2 regions of the Mediterraneibacter sp. 210702-DFI.3.120 genome follow, and region 2 is predicted to be linked to the other one. Evidence: riboswitches for the same ligand, from Rfam matches in the RefSeq annotation. Region 2 holds a riboswitch; the other holds the start of a gene.

Region 1 (8,805 bases), on a different contig from region 2:
ATCGACAGAGCAAAGTGTGCAATTATTGTGACAGAGTGGCCGCATGAGATATGCAAGGTGTTGACAGAAACATTTGGAAGCGGTATTACGCGTGTCAGCGCCAAAGGCGGATACTCTAATCGCGATAAAGCAATGTTGTATTTTGTGGTGAACAGATATCAGGTGATTCGAATGAAAGATATTGTTCACGACATTGATCCAGCAGCGTTTATTATTATTAGTGAGGTGGCTGACATTTTCTCTAGTAATAATGACGAATAATAGAAAAATATACTGTTTTTGATTGTTATTTCTATCAATATGTGTTATATTATATTTCGGTTTTTAAATCGGTAAACTAGGAGGAAAAAGTAATGACATTAAGAGAAAAGTATGGTGAGTGGGGTATCATCCTTGGAGCAACAGAAGGCGTTGGAAAAGCATTTGCAGAGAAAATCGCATCTGAGGGAATGAGTGTTGTCCTGGTAGGAAGAAGAGAAGAGAAACTTCAGGAGCTTGGAAAGAGTATCAGCGAAACATATGGTGTGGATCACATGGTTATCCGTGCAGATTTTGCACAGTCCGACTGTACTGACAAGATTTTTGAAGCAACAAAAGACCTTGATATGGGATTCATGAGTTATGTTGCATGTTTCCATACATTTGGAAAATTGCAGGATACTCCATGGGAGAAGCATGAGCAGATGATCAATGTTAATGTTATGACATTCTTGAAATGTTTCTATCATTACATGGGAATCTTTGCAAAGCAGGATCGTGGAGCTGTAATCAATGTGTCTTCTTTGACAGCAATCAGTAGTTCACCATATAACGCACAGTATGGTGCAGGAAAATCTTACATTAAGAAACTGACAGAAGCTGTGGCAGCAGAATGTGAGAGTACAAATGTAGACGTTGAGGTTATTACGTTAGGAACAACAATTACACCAAGTTTGTTAAGCAATCTTCCAGGCGGTCCAGCAGGAGAAGCTGTTATGAAGACAGCTATGACACCGGAAGCTTGTGTAGAGGAAGCATTTGACAATCTTGGAAAATCTCTTTCTGTTATTGCAGGTGAGCACAATAAAGCAAATGTTCATAATTGGCAGGCAAATAAAACAGATGATGAATATATCCGTTATATGGGTTCATTCTATTCTAACAACTAAAAAATCAGATTTTAGATGAATCATCTTTCAGTGATTATAGTAGCTGTTTCTCTGAGTAGGGGAAGCAGCTATTTTGTTTATGGGAAATATATAACTTTAAGTATCTTTAATGATAACGATATGGTAAGATAAAGTTAAGGAATAGGAGTTTCCAATAATTGTTTAGAACGGATAGGAGGAAACTTTTTATGAGAACTATGAAAAAGAGAATTAGACGAATTGTAACAGGAATGATTTGTCTGCTGCTTATGTTTACCTTGACGGGCTGTCAGATAAAAATTGACATACCGGGATTAGGGCAGATAAGGCTGGGTGATTCGAAAGAAGAAAAGGAGGATGCGGAATCAAAGAAACAGAAGAAAACAAAGAAACCGGATTCGGGGAAAAAGCCTGAAACAACAGATACAGATAAGCCTATCAGTCCAGAGGAGTCTCTTGCGAATCTACGAAAGAGTATGGATGGCACATTACAGCAATTTGCAGTAGCATACCTGGGATATGTTGAGGCGGATTATGTTGATCATGTGCAGGAATGGATTGAAAAGAAGTATCCTGACCTGTTAAGTAAAATGACATTTATTAAAGAAATCGGTACGGATCGAATCTGTGGACATGGTCCGGCGGAGCTTTTCTGCATTGTACCTCGAAGTGGCGAGGATCCGGTTAGTGTAGGTCGAATGGAATTGAATTATGACACAGGGATATCGGAGATTGTGGAGAGTTTATATCAGTCTGAGACAGGCGAACCGTTCCTGGTAATGTGTAATGGGGAGAACGAAGGTATTGGTGGAACTATGGTATCTATGGGAACAGAAGCCGGATATCAGGCTGACTGGGTGCCGATGATGGGAACAGATGGACATGTCTGGCTGCCAACAACGGAGAATAATGTAGAGCAGGCAAAGGATTTTACAGACTATAAAGCATGTGATGCAAGTCGTTTTACAGATTGGTATGGAGATGTACATGAGAACATACAGGAAGCAGATCTGATAGGCAGCTGTTGGGAATTCGGAGTAGATGAGTATAATAGTGATATATTTGGAGATTATTTTGTAGAATTATTAGACAACGGATATGCACGTATTTCCTGGAGTGAGAAAGAATACGGAATAGAAGACTATAGTGATATCATTTATGAAATTTATGAAGGAACCTGGTCATGTACGCAGCAGGATGGACATCCTTATTTGTCTATACAAAGTACGCGGACAGGTGGTGAATGGTATTATGAGGGAGAAAATCCTGTTAACTGGTCAGAAGATTATCGTATTTATATTTCAACAGACGGAACGATGTTATTGTTGGAAAATCAGGAAGGATTTGCAGGGATGCCTTCAAAGACGGGAATATATCATGTACTGAGCGGATTTCGAACAAACTAATTTTATAGTGTAGGAAACGAAAGTGATAGCTGTTGATATGAGAGTATTGACAGCTATTACTTTATTTAATAGGAGTTTAATAAAAATGTAGAAATATAAAAATGAAAACTATTATAAAATAAGTCTGGCTTTTTTAAATAGAATGTGATAATATAGTAACGTTTGATAGAGGCGCGGTGATATGAGTACCCGCTGACGAGAGTCTTGGGAAGACTGTCAGTGAGAGAAAGGAGAAGCCGCCGAAGGAATGATATTCCCAGATATGATTCCTGGGCCGGATGTAGAAGATACGCCGGACTGTCACAGGTGTGGAGAGCTATCGATGACGCTAGAATTATTATGCCATGGGTGACTCACCAGCAGAGAGTGCCTATGGCATTTTTTGCGTTTAGAGAATCCCAGGCAAAACCCACTATGCTTACACACAAACTTAACAAACATAAGTTTACAGGAAAGGAAAAAAGGAAATGAGAAACAAAAGAAAAATGGGGTATGTGTTTCTGATGTCTCTGCTCATTCTGTGCTGTAGTTCAACAACAGTATTTGCCGCAGATACATCTGCCGAGTATGTACCTCAGCTCTATGCAACAATCTGGTCTCTGGTGCCGCCGGTCGTTGCAATCGTACTGGCACTTATTACAAAGGAAGTTTACAGCTCCTTATTCGTTGGAATTTTGATCGGAGGTGCATTTTGGTCAGGATTTAAACCGGAAGCTACAATTTTACATGTATTTCAGGATGGAGTAGTGGGAGTACTTACAGATTCTTACAATATGGGTATTCTAGTATTTCTGGTAATTCTTGGTGTTATGGTATGTATGATGAATAAAGCCGGTGGTTCTGCAGCATTCGGACGCTGGGCGAAAGAGCATATCAAGACAAGAGCGGGTGCACAGCTTGCAACAATCGCACTTGGAGTGCTGATTTTTATTGATGATTATTTTAACTGCCTTACAGTTGGGAGCGTTATGCGTCCGGTAACAGACAGCCACAATGTATCCCGTGCGAAACTCGCATATCTGATCGATGCTACAGCAGCGCCAATCTGCATTATTGCACCAATTTCTTCCTGGGCAGCAGCAGTAACAGGATTTGTTAAAGGGGAGGATGGATTTTCAATTTTTATTCGTGCAATCCCATATAACTATTATGCAATTCTTACAGTTATAATGATGGTAACACTGGTTCTTGCAAAAGAGGATTATGGTCCGATGAAGGCGCATGAGAAAAATGCGATTGAAGGGGATCTTTTTACAACAGGAGACAGACCATTTGAAAATACATCCGAAAATGCGATTTACAATAAAGGAAAAGTAATCGATCTTGTATTCCCGATTCTGTCACTTATTGTATGCTGTGTCATTGGTATGATTTATTCTGGTGGGTTCTTCTCAGGAACAGGCTTTGTAGAGGCTTTCTCCGGAAGTGATGCATCGGTTGGACTGATGCTTGGAAGTTTCTTTGCAATGGTGATCACAATTGTTTTTTATGCAGTAAGAAAAGTTCTTCGTTTTTCGGATTCTATGGCTTGCATTCCGGAAGGATTTAAGGCAATGGTTCCGGCTATCCTGATTCTTACATTCGCATGGACTCTGAAAGCAATGACAGACAGTCTCGGAGCAGCTCCGTTCGTAGCTTCTGTAATGAATTCAGCAGCAGGCGGATTGATGAACCTTCTCCCAGCAATCATCTTCCTTGTAGGATGTTTCCTTGCATTTGCAACAGGTACTTCCTGGGGAACATTCGGAATTCTGATTCCAATCGTAGTTGCAGTATTCCAGGGTACGAACGAGACAATGATGATCATCTCAATCTCAGCTTGTATGGCCGGAGCAGTTTGCGGAGATCATTGTTCACCTATTTCAGATACAACAATCATGGCATCCGCAGGAGCGCAGTGTAATCATGTAAATCATGTATCCACGCAGCTTCCATATGCAATGACTGTAGCAGCAGTTTCCTGTATTACATATGTGATCGCAGGTATCTTGCAGAATGCAGTCATCTGTCTCGTGATCGGAATTGCTCTGCAGATTGGAGTTCTGCTTGCAATCAAAGCAATCACAAAAGATCACACAGGTAGGGTGAAAACAACAAACTAAAAACCAGAAGAAAGCGAGGAGTTGATCCTCGTTTTCTTTTTACAGAAATGTAGTAAAAAAGGACGAAATGAAAAGCTTGTTAAGCGGTTCATTTCGTCCCTGTTTGTTTTATGAAATCTTATTTATCCAGATCTTTTCCTGTCAGCATCTTATATGCCTGAAGGTATTTCTCAATCGTCTTATCTACAATTTCCTGTGGAAGTGTCCAGTCGTTGTCCGGATTTGCTTTCAGCCAGTCACGGGCAAACTGTTTGTCAAAAGATGGCTGTCCATGTCCGGCTTCATAACCGTCAGCAGGCCAGAAACGGGAACTGTCAGGAGTGAGCATCTCATCTCCAATTACCATATTTCCATTTTCATCAAGTCCGAACTCAAATTTTGTATCTGCAATAATGATACCTTTGCTCAGAGCATATTCGGCACATTTCTTATAGAGAGCAATTGTGTTGTCGCGAAGTTTCTCAGCGAGTTCACGTCCTCTTCCAGGATAATATTTTTCAAGGTGATCAACGCTCTGCTCGAATGAAATGTTCTCATCGTGATCTCCGATTTCAGCCTTTGTGGAAGGCGTATAGATTGGTTCAGGAAGTTTGTCAGATTCCTTTAATCCTTCCGGAAGTGTGATTCCACAAACAGTTCCGTTTTCTTTATAGCTTTCCCAGCCACTTCCAGTGATATAACCACGAACGATACACTCGATCGGAAGCATTTCGAGTTTCTTACACATCATAGATTTTCCATCATATTTTTCCTGCTGGAAGAACTCCGGCATATCTTTTACATCAACAGAGAGCATGTGGTTAGGAAGAATGTCTTCTGTCAGATCAAACCAGAATTTGGACATCTGAGTCAGGACAGTTCCTTTCTTTGTAACTTCATTGTTGAGAATCACGTCAAAGCAGCTGATGCGGTCTGTAGCAACCATGATTAAGCTGTCTCCATTATCATAAATTTCACGAACTTTACCTTCTTTGATTGGTTTTAATTCCTGCATTTTTTCACCTCATAGAATTTTCTTAGAATTTACAACGTAACCGTACACTTTTTAGGGGAAACTGTCAAGCGGGCTGAAAACGTGGGAAGAGAGGTGTGAAAAATCATTGAAGAAGGGAAAAAGTGGAAAATTGTGTTTTTTGTATAAAAACAACGGAAAAATAAAGAGAGTGATTGTGGAATACGTTGAGTGAAAAGTAAAAAAAACAGAATGTTTTTGAGGTATCATAAACAAATCAGATATTATTTAATAAGAAATTATTATAGTAGAAAAGGCAGTTACACAGAAGGTGAAAGAAAATAGTAAAAAGAAATATTGACATCTATGACATATTGTAATTAAATTAAATTGGTATATCTATTTATATAGAAGAAACGAGGGAATAGAATGATGCAGAATCATAATCAACAGAAAAAAATTGCGCTGATCAATGACTTTACAGGCTTTGGCAGATGCTCAATTGCGGTACAGATGCCGATTATTTCAATGCTGAAAGTGCAGTGTTGTGCAGTGCCTACCTCGATTTTTTCAAATCATACCGCATATGAAGATTATTATTTTACAGATTATACATCAAATATGGAAGCATATATTGGACAATGGAAGAAGCTGGATCTGAAGTTCGAAGGAATTTGTACTGGGTTTTTGGGATCAGCAGAACAGATTCGGATTGTCAGTGAGTTTATCCAGTATTTTAGAGACGAGAATACAGTGGCTGTGATCGATCCGGTGATGGGGGACAATGGGGAGGCATATTCGACTTATACGGAAGAAATGTGCAGACAGATGATTCAATTAGTCCGCTATGCGGATGTAGTTGTTCCAAATGTGACAGAGGCATGTATCCTGACAGGAACACCATATAAGGAACGGTGGACAACGAGAGAGCTGGCAAAGATGGCAGAACAGATTGTGCAGACCGGACCAGAAAAAGTTGTGATTACAGGAATTCCACAGAAAACGTATGTGTCCAACCTGTGCTATGAAAAAAGCAAAGGATACGAGATGATCCGTACACATAAAGTAGGACATTCCAGATGTGGTACGGGAGATATTTTCTCTGCAATCATTGCAGCAGATGCAGTTAATGGAGTGGAATTTACAAAATCTGTCCGAAAGGCATCCGCATTTATAAAGAAGTGCATACAAAAGTCAATTGAAATGGAAATTCCGTTGACGGATGGTGTCTGTTTTGAAGAATTAATGGGACTATTGAAATAAAAGAAAATTAAGGAGTAAACAAAAATGAATTTAGAAGAATGCTATGAAGTAATGGATAGTAACTATGATGATGTGATGAGAAGACTTGGAAGTGAAACACTGGTCCGTAAATTTGTATTGAAGTTTTTGGATGATACAAGTTTCCAGGGATTAAAAGAAGGACTTGAAAATCAGGATGCAGAACTCGCATTCCGAAGTGCACATACATTGAAAGGCGTGTGCATGAATCTTGGATTTACAAAGTTATTCGAGGTCAGCTCAGCATTAACAGAAGAGCTTCGAGACAAAGAAATCAAAGAAAACACTACAGAGATGTTTGAAGAAGTAGAACGAGAATATACCCGAACAATAGAAGCAATTAAAGGATTATGTTAAGAAGACAATTGAAAAAATATAAATTTTTCCTGCCAGTAGAAATTTATCTGCTGGCAGTTTTTATAGTTGCACCACTTGCAGCGTATACTCCTTCAGCAAGGCCTGTATCAACGGAAATAACAGGTTTTTTATATGTTTTCATGATAAATTCCTTCAATGCTCTCGTGTATTACATACTATCTAACCACATTATGGAAAAAATGTATAGAAATCAAGAAAAATCCTTATAAAGTGAATGACAATTCATCCAAGCAGGGTGTAGAATAGTAAAATAATGGCTGAATAGTGATTGGAAAAGGAGAGAAGGCATGCTTCAGATACAACATATTTGCAAGGAATATCGAACAGGTAATCTGATACAGAAAGCATTGGATGATGTCAGTCTGAATCTCAGAGATAATGAATTTGTTGCTATTCTGGGACCGAGTGGTTCGGGAAAGACAACGCTTCTGAATATCATTGGCGGTTTGGATCGGTATGACAGCGGAGACCTGATCATCAATGGAATATCAACGAAGAAATATAAAGACAGAGACTGGGATTCTTATCGTAATCATACGATAGGATTTGTTTTCCAGAGTTATAATCTGATTCCGCATCAGACTGTTCTGGCAAATGTTGAACTGGCACTTACGATTTCGGGGATTGGCAAGTCTGAGAGAAGGAAACGTGCGACAGAAGCGCTTGAAAAGGTTGGATTAGGTGCGCAGCTTCACAAGCGCCCAAGTCAGATGTCCGGAGGACAGATGCAGCGTGTTGCGATTGCCCGGGCATTAGTGAATGATCCGGATATCCTGCTTGCAGATGAACCGACAGGTGCACTGGACAGTGATACAAGTGTGCAGGTCATGGATCTTCTTCAGGAAGTAGCGAAAGACCGTCTGGTTGTTATGGTTACACATAATCCGGAGCTTGCAGAGCAGTATGCGACAAGAATCGTTACATTAAAAGATGGTGTGATCCGTTCAGATACAGATCCGTTTGAAGTAGATGAAACGACGATGGGAGCGGCAGAACACAGGAATATGGGAAAATCCTCGATGTCATTTCTGACAGCATTAGCTTTGAGCTTTAACAATCTGAAGACAAAGAAGGCACGAACGCTTCTGACTTCATTTGCAGGTTCAATCGGAATTATCGGAATTGCATTAATTCTGTCTCTATCTACAGGTGTGAATCAATATATTCAGAACGTAGAGGAAGAGACACTTTCAGAATATCCGCTGCAGATACAAAGTACAGGCTTTGATCTGACATCCATGATGGTCGGGATGGACAGTGCTTCTGCGGATGATAAAAAAACAGACAAAGAGAAGTCAGATACAAAGAAAAAGTCAAAGGATCAGGTTAAAGTAATTCAGATGGTGACGAATATGTTTTCCACAATGGATTCAAATGACCTTGGTGCTTTGAAGAAGTATCTTGATACTGGCAAGAGTGGAGTGGAACAATATACGAATGCTATAGAATATAAGTACAGCGTTTCTCCGCAGATTTATAAAGAAAATAAAGACAGTATCCGTCAGGTGAATCCAGATCAATCCTTTTCTGCTATGGGATTGGGTTCTTCTATAAGTACG
Region 2 (8,805 bases):
GAAGAAAAGGATTCGCATTGATACGATGTCTAGACACTGTGTTTTGCCTTCACTTTTTCATCTTCGGAGCAATAAGCAGCACTACTGTCACAAGAAAATATACACCATACAGTAACCAAGTAATTGTATTGTTCCAAGGGAAACTCTTTTCTGGATGGTTCAATGCAAACATTATAAATACAATAGCTATAATTAACATTATCACACCGATAATCCTTGATATACTCTTTTTCATGAAAAGCACCTCCTCATCAAACTGGAATTTTCTTATGCTCCTGTTCTATTTTACAACCACAGTGTGGACAATATTCTTCACTATTTATAGGTACAACCCTTAATGATTTGCCACAGAATGGGCAGTGATTTTTGATTACAATTATGATTAACCTATTATAAGTTATGCCACTTCAATTTTTGCAAATATCATCCAATCTGCAATACATGAAATTTAAATAACTATTCCTAAAAATGCCGGTACTCCTGCAAATTGTTCTAAATGATTTGAATGAATTCAATATTATGCTTTTTTCTCCTTAAATGACTTCAGAAAGATCACCCATCCAAAGATCAGCAGATTCATTACCAGTGCCACAGGAATATCTCCCCAGTGGATTTGCTGATTCTGAAGTACATCCGCAGAGTACGTTCCTGAAAAAACTACCACCATATTATTGTTCAGAAAATGAATAATTATCGGAACCCAGATATTCTGGGTTTTCATATAAGTATATGCCATAAAAATCCCCAGTGAAATACAGGTAATAAACTGGCTTGCCAGAGCCGCCAGCCCCATATCCGGCGTAGTGTAATAGAAGAAGTCTATTGGCAGATGCCATACAGCCCACACACAGCCCAAAAGGATTACGCCGCCTTTTAGTCCAAATTTTTTCTGAAGAAGAGGCTGAAGATAATATCTCCATCCGTATTCTTCTCCAAAGAATGCCACTACTGACAGGAAAAAGTTTACCAAAACAGTAAAAAATATGATCCAGGTAGTAGGATTTGCCATTATTTTGCCAAATTCAGAAAGCTGGCCGCTCAGAGCACAGGCAATCACAAATCTGAGAAGATATAATCCAATAAACAACAGGATCATACGAATAGATATATTCCAATGTTCGCTGTTCAGTCCATAGGATCTGCGCTTTTCTTTACCGGATTGCAGAAGAAGAATCCAGAAAATAACGCTGCCACCTATTATAACGTACTCCATGATCGGTGCCCACTGAGAATATGGCATGCTCATCAGATCTCTATTTTGGGGAGCCAGAACAGAAGCCGCCGTGCAGACAACCAGCACCGCCGTGAGAGCTACAAAGAATATGTAAAAAGCCGTTGGAAGATTTTTATCTCCTTTTTTGGTAATTAAATAAGCCATCATCACACCTGCTGCTGGATACAGCATCTGCGCATTTGGAAAAGCGCTGAGATCAAGACCTTTTCCATAGCCATACCACATCAGAAGTCCCATTACATATGTGATACCGTATGCTATAATCACATAGATCAAAAGCTGTTTTTTCTCTGTTTGCATAAATTTCATAATTCCTTCCTTGTAACTTCTAATTTGTTACTTACATGATATCATACTTTAGACACTTAGGCACAGGTTATTCTCCAAATTGGAGAAAACTTAAAACATTGATTTACTGCAAAGCATAACGAATCTTTTATTAAACAAGGGCAAGATGCGCCCTTGAGTAACTCTAATTTCCTTTTGGAAATCAGGATACCTGGCAATCTTGATGGGGATTTCGCTCCCCATTCCCTCGAACTTGTATCAATCAACAGATTTTTAATGGCTTACTACTTGAGTAGACGCAGCTTTCCGTTATATCTGCAGAGTAGTCATGACGGAAAGGGGAATATTATTTTGAAAAGAGAACGACATCAAAAAGCAGGAAAAAGAACTAACGGTACTATGACCATTAAAGGTTGTTCTTAGGAATATTTTTCTTTACATTCATTAATAGTATGTTATACTAGAATAAATCTGATAAATTTGAAACACTTACTATAGTTATTAGAAATGGAGTTTTCTATGGATTTACAAATGATACTATTTATTGCTTTAATCATTATTTTTTTTATAATTCCGTTACTAGTATTTATTATTAAATCTGCAGTAAAGCAAGGAATTTTGGAAGCTTACAAGATTATTAAAAATGATAAAGATAATAATATTTTATAACTCTAATCTAAAATCTAGCATGTTCAATAAAAATCCTCTTTTTTAAAGAGTTGGATATTCTTCAATTATTTCTTGTTATTAGTTGTATAAGACTCATATAAGGTATCTACTTAATAGAGGAAAAGAGAATTATAGATGTTTTGAGGGAAAGTGGCTATTTTTAAGAATAGATCAATCAACTTTGTTTTATTGTATTTTGATACCCTTGTGTTAATATCTGGATAAAAAAGAAATGCCCTAACAGTATTCTTCATGTTTATGTGAATATGAATTAATCTGCTAAGGCATTTCTTTTTATTTGTATCTTTAAAATATCATTTAAAATAATTAAATTTTTAGCAAAGTAGGTCTTTTTGGTACCATATGAGACGCATTTGTGCAAGATTTCCTCCTTCTTCAGATGTTTCGAACATGCGGTTGATTACCTTTTTGATTACCTTTGCTTTTTGGAAAAAAAGAAAAAGCCTTAAAACAGCGATTTTACGCGGTTTCTAAGGCTTTTTAATACAGGGGATGAGAGAATCGAACTCCCACCAAAGGTTTTGGAGACCCCTATCATACCATTTGACCAATCCCCTATTCAGTTGTCGCTTAACTCAAGCGACTTGTTAAGTATACCTTATGGAGTGATGAATGTCAAGAAAAAAATAAAGAAAATTCAAGAAATGTTTCAAGGATGGTTCTCTAATTCTGAATCAAATTATAACGCATTTATCAAAGCGATGCTTTGGGGGAATGTGAAAGAGATGAATACTTATATGAATGAAGTTGCACTAGCTACATTCAGCAGTTTTGATACAGGAAGACATACGTCAGGAAAAAGTCAGCCGGAGCGTTTCTATCATGGATTCGTTCTGGGACTTTTGGTAGAATTAAGAGATCGTTATGAAGTAAAGTCCAACAGAGAAAGCGGTTACGGGCGATATGATGTGATGTTAATACCAAGAGAAACGCCGGATCAGGCAATTATAAAAAAGGAAGAAGCGACCTCAAAATCACTTCTTCCTTTCTTTGTTCTCTTACAGAATTCCAAGATCCATCATTGCTTTTTTCAGAACTTCTTTATGTGCATCTTCCATCTCTGTCAGAGGTGCTCTAAGAGTTCCAACTTCTTTTCCCATCATGTTAAGAGCAGCCTTAACCGGGATCGGGTTCACTTCACAGAAGAGAGCATCAACCAGTGGAAGTGCATCTAACTGCATCTTGCGGCTACCTGCGATATCTCCTGAGAAGAATTTGTAGCACATGTCATGCACGTAAGCCGGAGCTACGTTGGAGAGAACGGAGATAACTCCGATTCCGCCAAGTGCGAGAAGCGGTACAACCTGATCATCATTTCCTGAGTAAAGATCAACGTTGCCATCACAAAGATGCATGATCTGTGCAACTGTGCTGATATTTCCAGATGCTTCTTTAATACCTACGATGTTCTCAACATCTTTCACAAGTGTTGCAACTGTCTGTGGCTGAAGTCCACATCCTGTACGGCTTGGTACATTGTACAGAATCGCCGGAATATTTACTTCATTACAAATAGCTGTGTAATGAGCAATCAGTCCGTTCTGTGTTGCTTTATTATAATATGGTGTAACGAGCAGAAGTCCGTCAGCTCCATCTTCCTGAGCTTCTTTGGACAACTGGATCGCTGTTCTTGTACAATTAGAACCTGTTCCGGCGATGACCGGGATACGGTGGTTCACACGCTCAATTGCAAAACGGGTTGTTGCTGCATGTTCTTCCTCTGTCATAGTAGCGGATTCACCTGTTGTTCCACAGATGACGATCGCATCTGTTCCGCCTGCAATCTGCTCCTCTAACATCTCATCTAATTTGTCATAATTGACCTCAAGATTCTCTTTCATCGGAGTAACGATCGCTACACCTGCGCCTTTAAAAATTGCCATTCTTTTTATCCTCCTTCAACATGGTGAAACAAAGTATTACTGGTCATAGCAGGTTATTGCGCATAAGTTCCTTGTGAACGATAATTATAATAGCCATGAGCAGTAACTGTTTAATATACATCTATGCAAGAATGCGTAAACTGTAAATAAACATAAAAGAAACGGCAAGATGCGCCGTCCCCAAATATACATTATGTATAATTCAGATAGCTCTCCATCTTGCGATGACAGTCATGCCGCTATTCACGTCATGCCCAAGAACAAGAACTCAGGATTCTTACCCTTTCGGCATCTTTCCCTTTCCGATGAGTTCTTCTGTTCCTGACACATCCGTCACCTTACTTATGAAAAATGCAACCTCTATCTACGTTTCCGTGTTTAAGCAAATAATAACACCGAGGGTACAATGATGTCAACATGGTTTCTGGATTTCTTTCTTATTTATAGTACCCGGGTTATAAGTACACCTTATAAAAATTGATTATAATAAAGTATAACCGATTTTTTGACTTTTTTCTTATATATATGATATCATTAATTCGCTAGATGTGTGAATGACAAAGCTGTTTCATTTGCACTTTTTTTATGCTTGTATGTTTGTTTTTTGAAAAACAATCGCAAGAAACGACATAAGATAACAAGAGAAAATTGCGAGGATGAGAACCGCGATTCTTGGAAAAGGTATGTGGATAGGAAGGAGACCTACTGTGTTAACAATCGGTAATTACGTGAAAGTTAAGACACTGGAGGAGGCTTACGAGCTGAATCAGGCAAGAAACAGTCGTATCATGGGCGGCATGATGTGGATGAGATTAGGAAATGCAAGAGTGAAGACAATCATTGATATGTCGGAACTTGGTTTGAATGAGATTGAGGAGACAGACCATGTATTCCGCATTGGAGCAATGTGTACACTGCGCCAGCTGGAAGAGCATGAGGGGCTGAGAAAATTCTATGGGGACGGAATTGCAGAAAGCCTTCGTCATATTGTTGGAGTTCAGTTTAGAAATCAGGCAACAGTTGGAGGCAGTATCTATGGAAGATACGGATTTTCTGATGTGCTGACTGCATTACTGGCACTGGATACATTTGTGGAATTATATAATGGAGGAACTGTTCGACTTTCTGAGTTTGTAAACAGAAAAGCAGATAAGGATATTCTTGTATCTGTGATTGTCAGAAAGAGCAAGAGAAAATTCCGTTACGAATCAATTCGTCAGACAAAGACAGATTTCCCGGTACTGACATGTTCTGTCGTAACAGGAATTTACAGAGGTCAGGAGTCCTGGTTCTTTTCGGTAGGAGCAAGACCGATGAAAGCGGCATTGCTTGAAAAGCAGTGGGAGATCCCGAAAGATGCTACAGACGAGCAGCTCACAGAGTATGCAAAACGTGTGGCAGCAGAATTTACTTATGGAAGCAACATGCGCGGAAGTGCGGAGTACAGACAGCACCTTGCGGAGGTTCTGCTTCGCAGAGAGATGCGCTCAATTTTAGATGAATATAATGCGGAGGAGAAATAGGATGGAAGTACAGTTTACCCTGAATGGAAAGAAAGTAAGTACAGAGATCGCTGCAGATACAGTCCTGTTGAATCTTCTGCGTGATCTTGGATGTAAGAGTGTGAAATGTGGATGCGAGACAACAAACTGTGGTTTGTGTACAGTATGGATCGACGGAAAATCCCGCCTGTCATGTTCTGTTCTTGCAGCAAGCATTGACGGACATGAAGTGACAACACTTGAGGGTGTGGAGAAAGAAGCAGCAGAATTCGGCTCATTTCTTGCACAGGAAGGTGCAGAGCAGTGTGGATTCTGTTCCCCTGGATTCATTATGAACGTGCTCGCAATGTTCCGTGAATTGAAGAGCCCTTCTATAGAAGAAATTAAAGAATATCTGGCAGGAAATCTGTGCCGCTGTACAGGATACATGGGACAGCTTCGTGCAATCCAGAAATATATGGAAGTCAGAAATACAGCAGTTAACATTACAGTAAAGAAAATGGGCGGGGAGGAGTAAGAATGGAAAGAATAGATAAAGTTCAGAATCTGATTCCTGAGAAACCGGAATTTGTCCACAGCAATCAGGAAAAAGGAGAAGCTATAGAATCCCTGAAGATTGTAAACCGTCCTGTCGTAAAGAAAGATGCTGCTGCACTTGTTACAGGAAAAAGTGTTTATACAAATGACCTTGCACCGTCAGACTGTCTGATTGTTAAAGTGATCAGAAGTCCATATGCACACGCATTAATTAAGGATATTAACACAGCACGTGCTGAGGCTGTACCTGGAATCGAATGTGTTCTTACATATAAAGATTGTCCGGATAAGAGATTTACAATGGCTGGTCAGACCTATCCGGAACCAAGTCCGTATGACCGTCTGATCCTTGACCAGAGAGTACGTTTCGTTGGAGATGCAGCTGCAATCGTGGCAGGAACTTCAGAGGAAGCAGTTAAGAAAGCGATGAAGCTTGTGAAGATCCAGTATGAGGTTCTTGAACCGGTACTTGATTTCCGTACAGCAAAGGATAATCCAATCCTTGTGCATCCGGAAGATAACTGGAGAAGCCTCTGCCCGGTTGGCGCAGACAACAAGAGAAATCTCTGTGCACATGATGTATGTGGAGATGGAGACGTAGAAGCAGTTCTTGCAAAATGTGATCACGTGATCGATCGCGTTTATCATACAAAGGCGAACCAGCAGGCGATGATGGAGACTTTCCGTACTTATACATATTTAGATGCATACGGAAGATTAAATGTCGTTTCATCTACACAGGTTCCGTTCCATGCAAGAAGAATCCTTGCTCATGCACTCGATATTCCGAAGAGCAAAGTACGTGTGATCAAGCCGAGAATCGGTGGAGGATTCGGTGCGAAGCAGACTGTAGTTTCCGAAGTTTATCCGGCACTTGTCACATGGAAGACAGGAAAACCGGCGAAGATCATTTACACAAGAGAAGAGTCTTTGATCGCTTCTTCACCGCGTCATGAGATGGAACTTCATGTACGTCTGGGAGCGGATAAAGAAGGAAATATTAAAGCAATCGATCTCTATACACTTTCCAACACTGGAGCATTTGGTGAGCACGGACCGACAACCGTAGGTCTTTCCGGTCACAAATCCATTCCACTTTATGGAAAGACAGAAGCATTTCGCTTTACATATGATGTCGTTTATACAAATGTTATGTCAGCAGGAGCTTACCGTGGATACGGAGCAACACAGGGACAGTTCGCTGTAGAATCAGCTGTAAATGAACTTGCAGAAGTTCTCGGAATGGACCCGACAGTGCTTCGTGAGAAGAACATGGTACGCCAGGGCGATAAGATGCCGGCTTATTATGGCGAAGTTACAAACAGCTGTACACTCGACAGATGTCTTGCCAGAGCAAAAGAAATGATCAACTGGGATGAAAAGTATCCATACCGTGATATGGGAAATGGAAAAGTACGCAGCGTCGGAGTTGCAATGTCCATGCAGGGATCTGGAATCTCAGCAGTAGATACAGGTGCGGTTGAAATCAAAGTAAATGATGACGGATTCTACAGTCTGATCATTGGAGCTACTGATATGGGAACAGGATGCGATACGATCCTTGCCCAGATGGCAGCAGAGTGTCTTGAATGTAAACCGGAAGAAGTTGTTGTATTCGGAGTAGATACAGATATCTCTCCATACGACTGTGGTTCATACGCATCCAGTACAACTTATGTAACAGGACAGGCAGTTGTTAAGACTTGTGAATCCCTTCGCAAGAAAATCTGCGAGCGTGGAGCAGAGTATCTCGGATGCAAGCCGGAAGATGTAGATTTCGATGGAGAATATGTAACAGAGCTGGCAACAGGAAAGCAGATTTCAAGAAGTCAGATTGGAAATAATGTAATGTGTTTCAGTAACGCACCACTTTCCGCAAGTGAAGCATTTTCCTCACCGGTATCTCCACCGCCATTCATGGTTGGTATGGCAGAAGTTGAGATCGACAAAGAGACAGGTGTACTTGAACTGATCGATTACGTAGCAGTCGTAGACTGCGGAACAGTTATAAATCCGAACCTTGCGCGTGTACAGGTGGAAGGCGGAATCGCACAGGGAATCGGTATGGCACTGTATGAAGATGTTGTATATAACGAAAAGGGAAAGAACTTCAGCAATTCCCTGATGCAGTATAAGATCCCGACTCGTCTTGATGTCGGAACAATCCGTGTTGAGTTCGAGAGCAGCTACGAGCCGACAGGACCGTTCGGAGCGAAGTCTATCGGAGAAATCGTAATCAATACACCGTCACCGGCAATCAGCAATGCAATCCAGAACGCGACAGGAGTGATCATTAGAGAACTGCCGATGACAGCGGAGAAAATTTACAGAGGAATTTCTGGGCGTTAGACTTGGAGTCGGGGAAGAATGAAGTGAAATAAGGAAGCTATCAACTACGATAACAACGAATGGAGTTGAATATCGTCGTTGATAGCTTTTTTACGTTGACATTGTTATTTTATTCTGCTATAGTAAATCCACATCAAAATCTCAGACGTATATTTTCTATATTTCATTTGTCTGAATGTGTTATCGAAAGGATAACTTTATCTCATATTCAAGGCTGTATCAGCAGGAGATTCCATTTTGATGAGTTACAAAATAACAAAAGAATAAGAAACCAGGAGGAAGCGTCTATGGGAAAAGCAGATGTTAATGTGAATATCTGGCT

What was found. A riboswitch is a leader RNA that binds a small molecule or an ion and turns the genes downstream of it on or off. The one in region 2 is predicted to bind lysine.
Region 1: another riboswitch for lysine. It lies ahead of LI162_RS05090 (Na+/H+ antiporter NhaC family protein); the one in region 2 lies ahead of dapA (4-hydroxy-tetrahydrodipicolinate synthase).

Annotation. Positions count from the first base shown of each region.
Region 1 is NZ_JAJCNG010000006.1:109,794-118,598, forward strand. It holds gene LI162_RS05075 (YitT family protein) at 1-261, shown strand, start outside; gene LI162_RS05080 (7beta-hydroxysteroid dehydrogenase) at 354-1,148, shown strand; gene LI162_RS05085 (hypothetical protein) at 1,337-2,533, shown strand; lysine riboswitch at 2,692-2,860, shown strand; gene LI162_RS05090 (Na+/H+ antiporter NhaC family protein) at 3,001-4,635, shown strand; gene LI162_RS05095 (phosphoribosylaminoimidazolesuccinocarboxamide synthase) at 4,754-5,629, opposite strand; gene LI162_RS05100 (pyridoxamine kinase) at 6,017-6,850, shown strand; gene LI162_RS05105 (Hpt domain-containing protein) at 6,875-7,225, shown strand; gene LI162_RS05110 (ABC transporter ATP-binding protein/permease) at 7,534-8,805, shown strand, end outside.
Region 2 is NZ_JAJCNG010000001.1:18,885-27,689, reverse strand. It holds gene LI162_RS00130 (ABC transporter permease) at 1-21, shown strand, start outside; gene LI162_RS00125 (hypothetical protein) at 50-235, opposite strand; gene LI162_RS00120 (CPBP family intramembrane glutamic endopeptidase) at 518-1,543, opposite strand; gene LI162_RS00115 (hypothetical protein) at 2,042-2,191, shown strand; tRNA gene LI162_RS00110 (tRNA-Trp) at 2,699-2,769, opposite strand; partial or broken gene LI162_RS15850 (PD-(D/E)XK nuclease domain-containing protein) at 2,821-3,132, shown strand; gene dapA (4-hydroxy-tetrahydrodipicolinate synthase) at 3,211-4,095, opposite strand; lysine riboswitch at 4,295-4,466, opposite strand; gene LI162_RS00095 (FAD binding domain-containing protein) at 4,803-5,618, shown strand; gene LI162_RS00090 ((2Fe-2S)-binding protein) at 5,620-6,114, shown strand; gene LI162_RS00085 (xanthine dehydrogenase family protein molybdopterin-binding subunit) at 6,117-8,483, shown strand; gene LI162_RS00080 (Rpn family recombination-promoting nuclease/putative transposase) at 8,771-8,805, shown strand, end outside.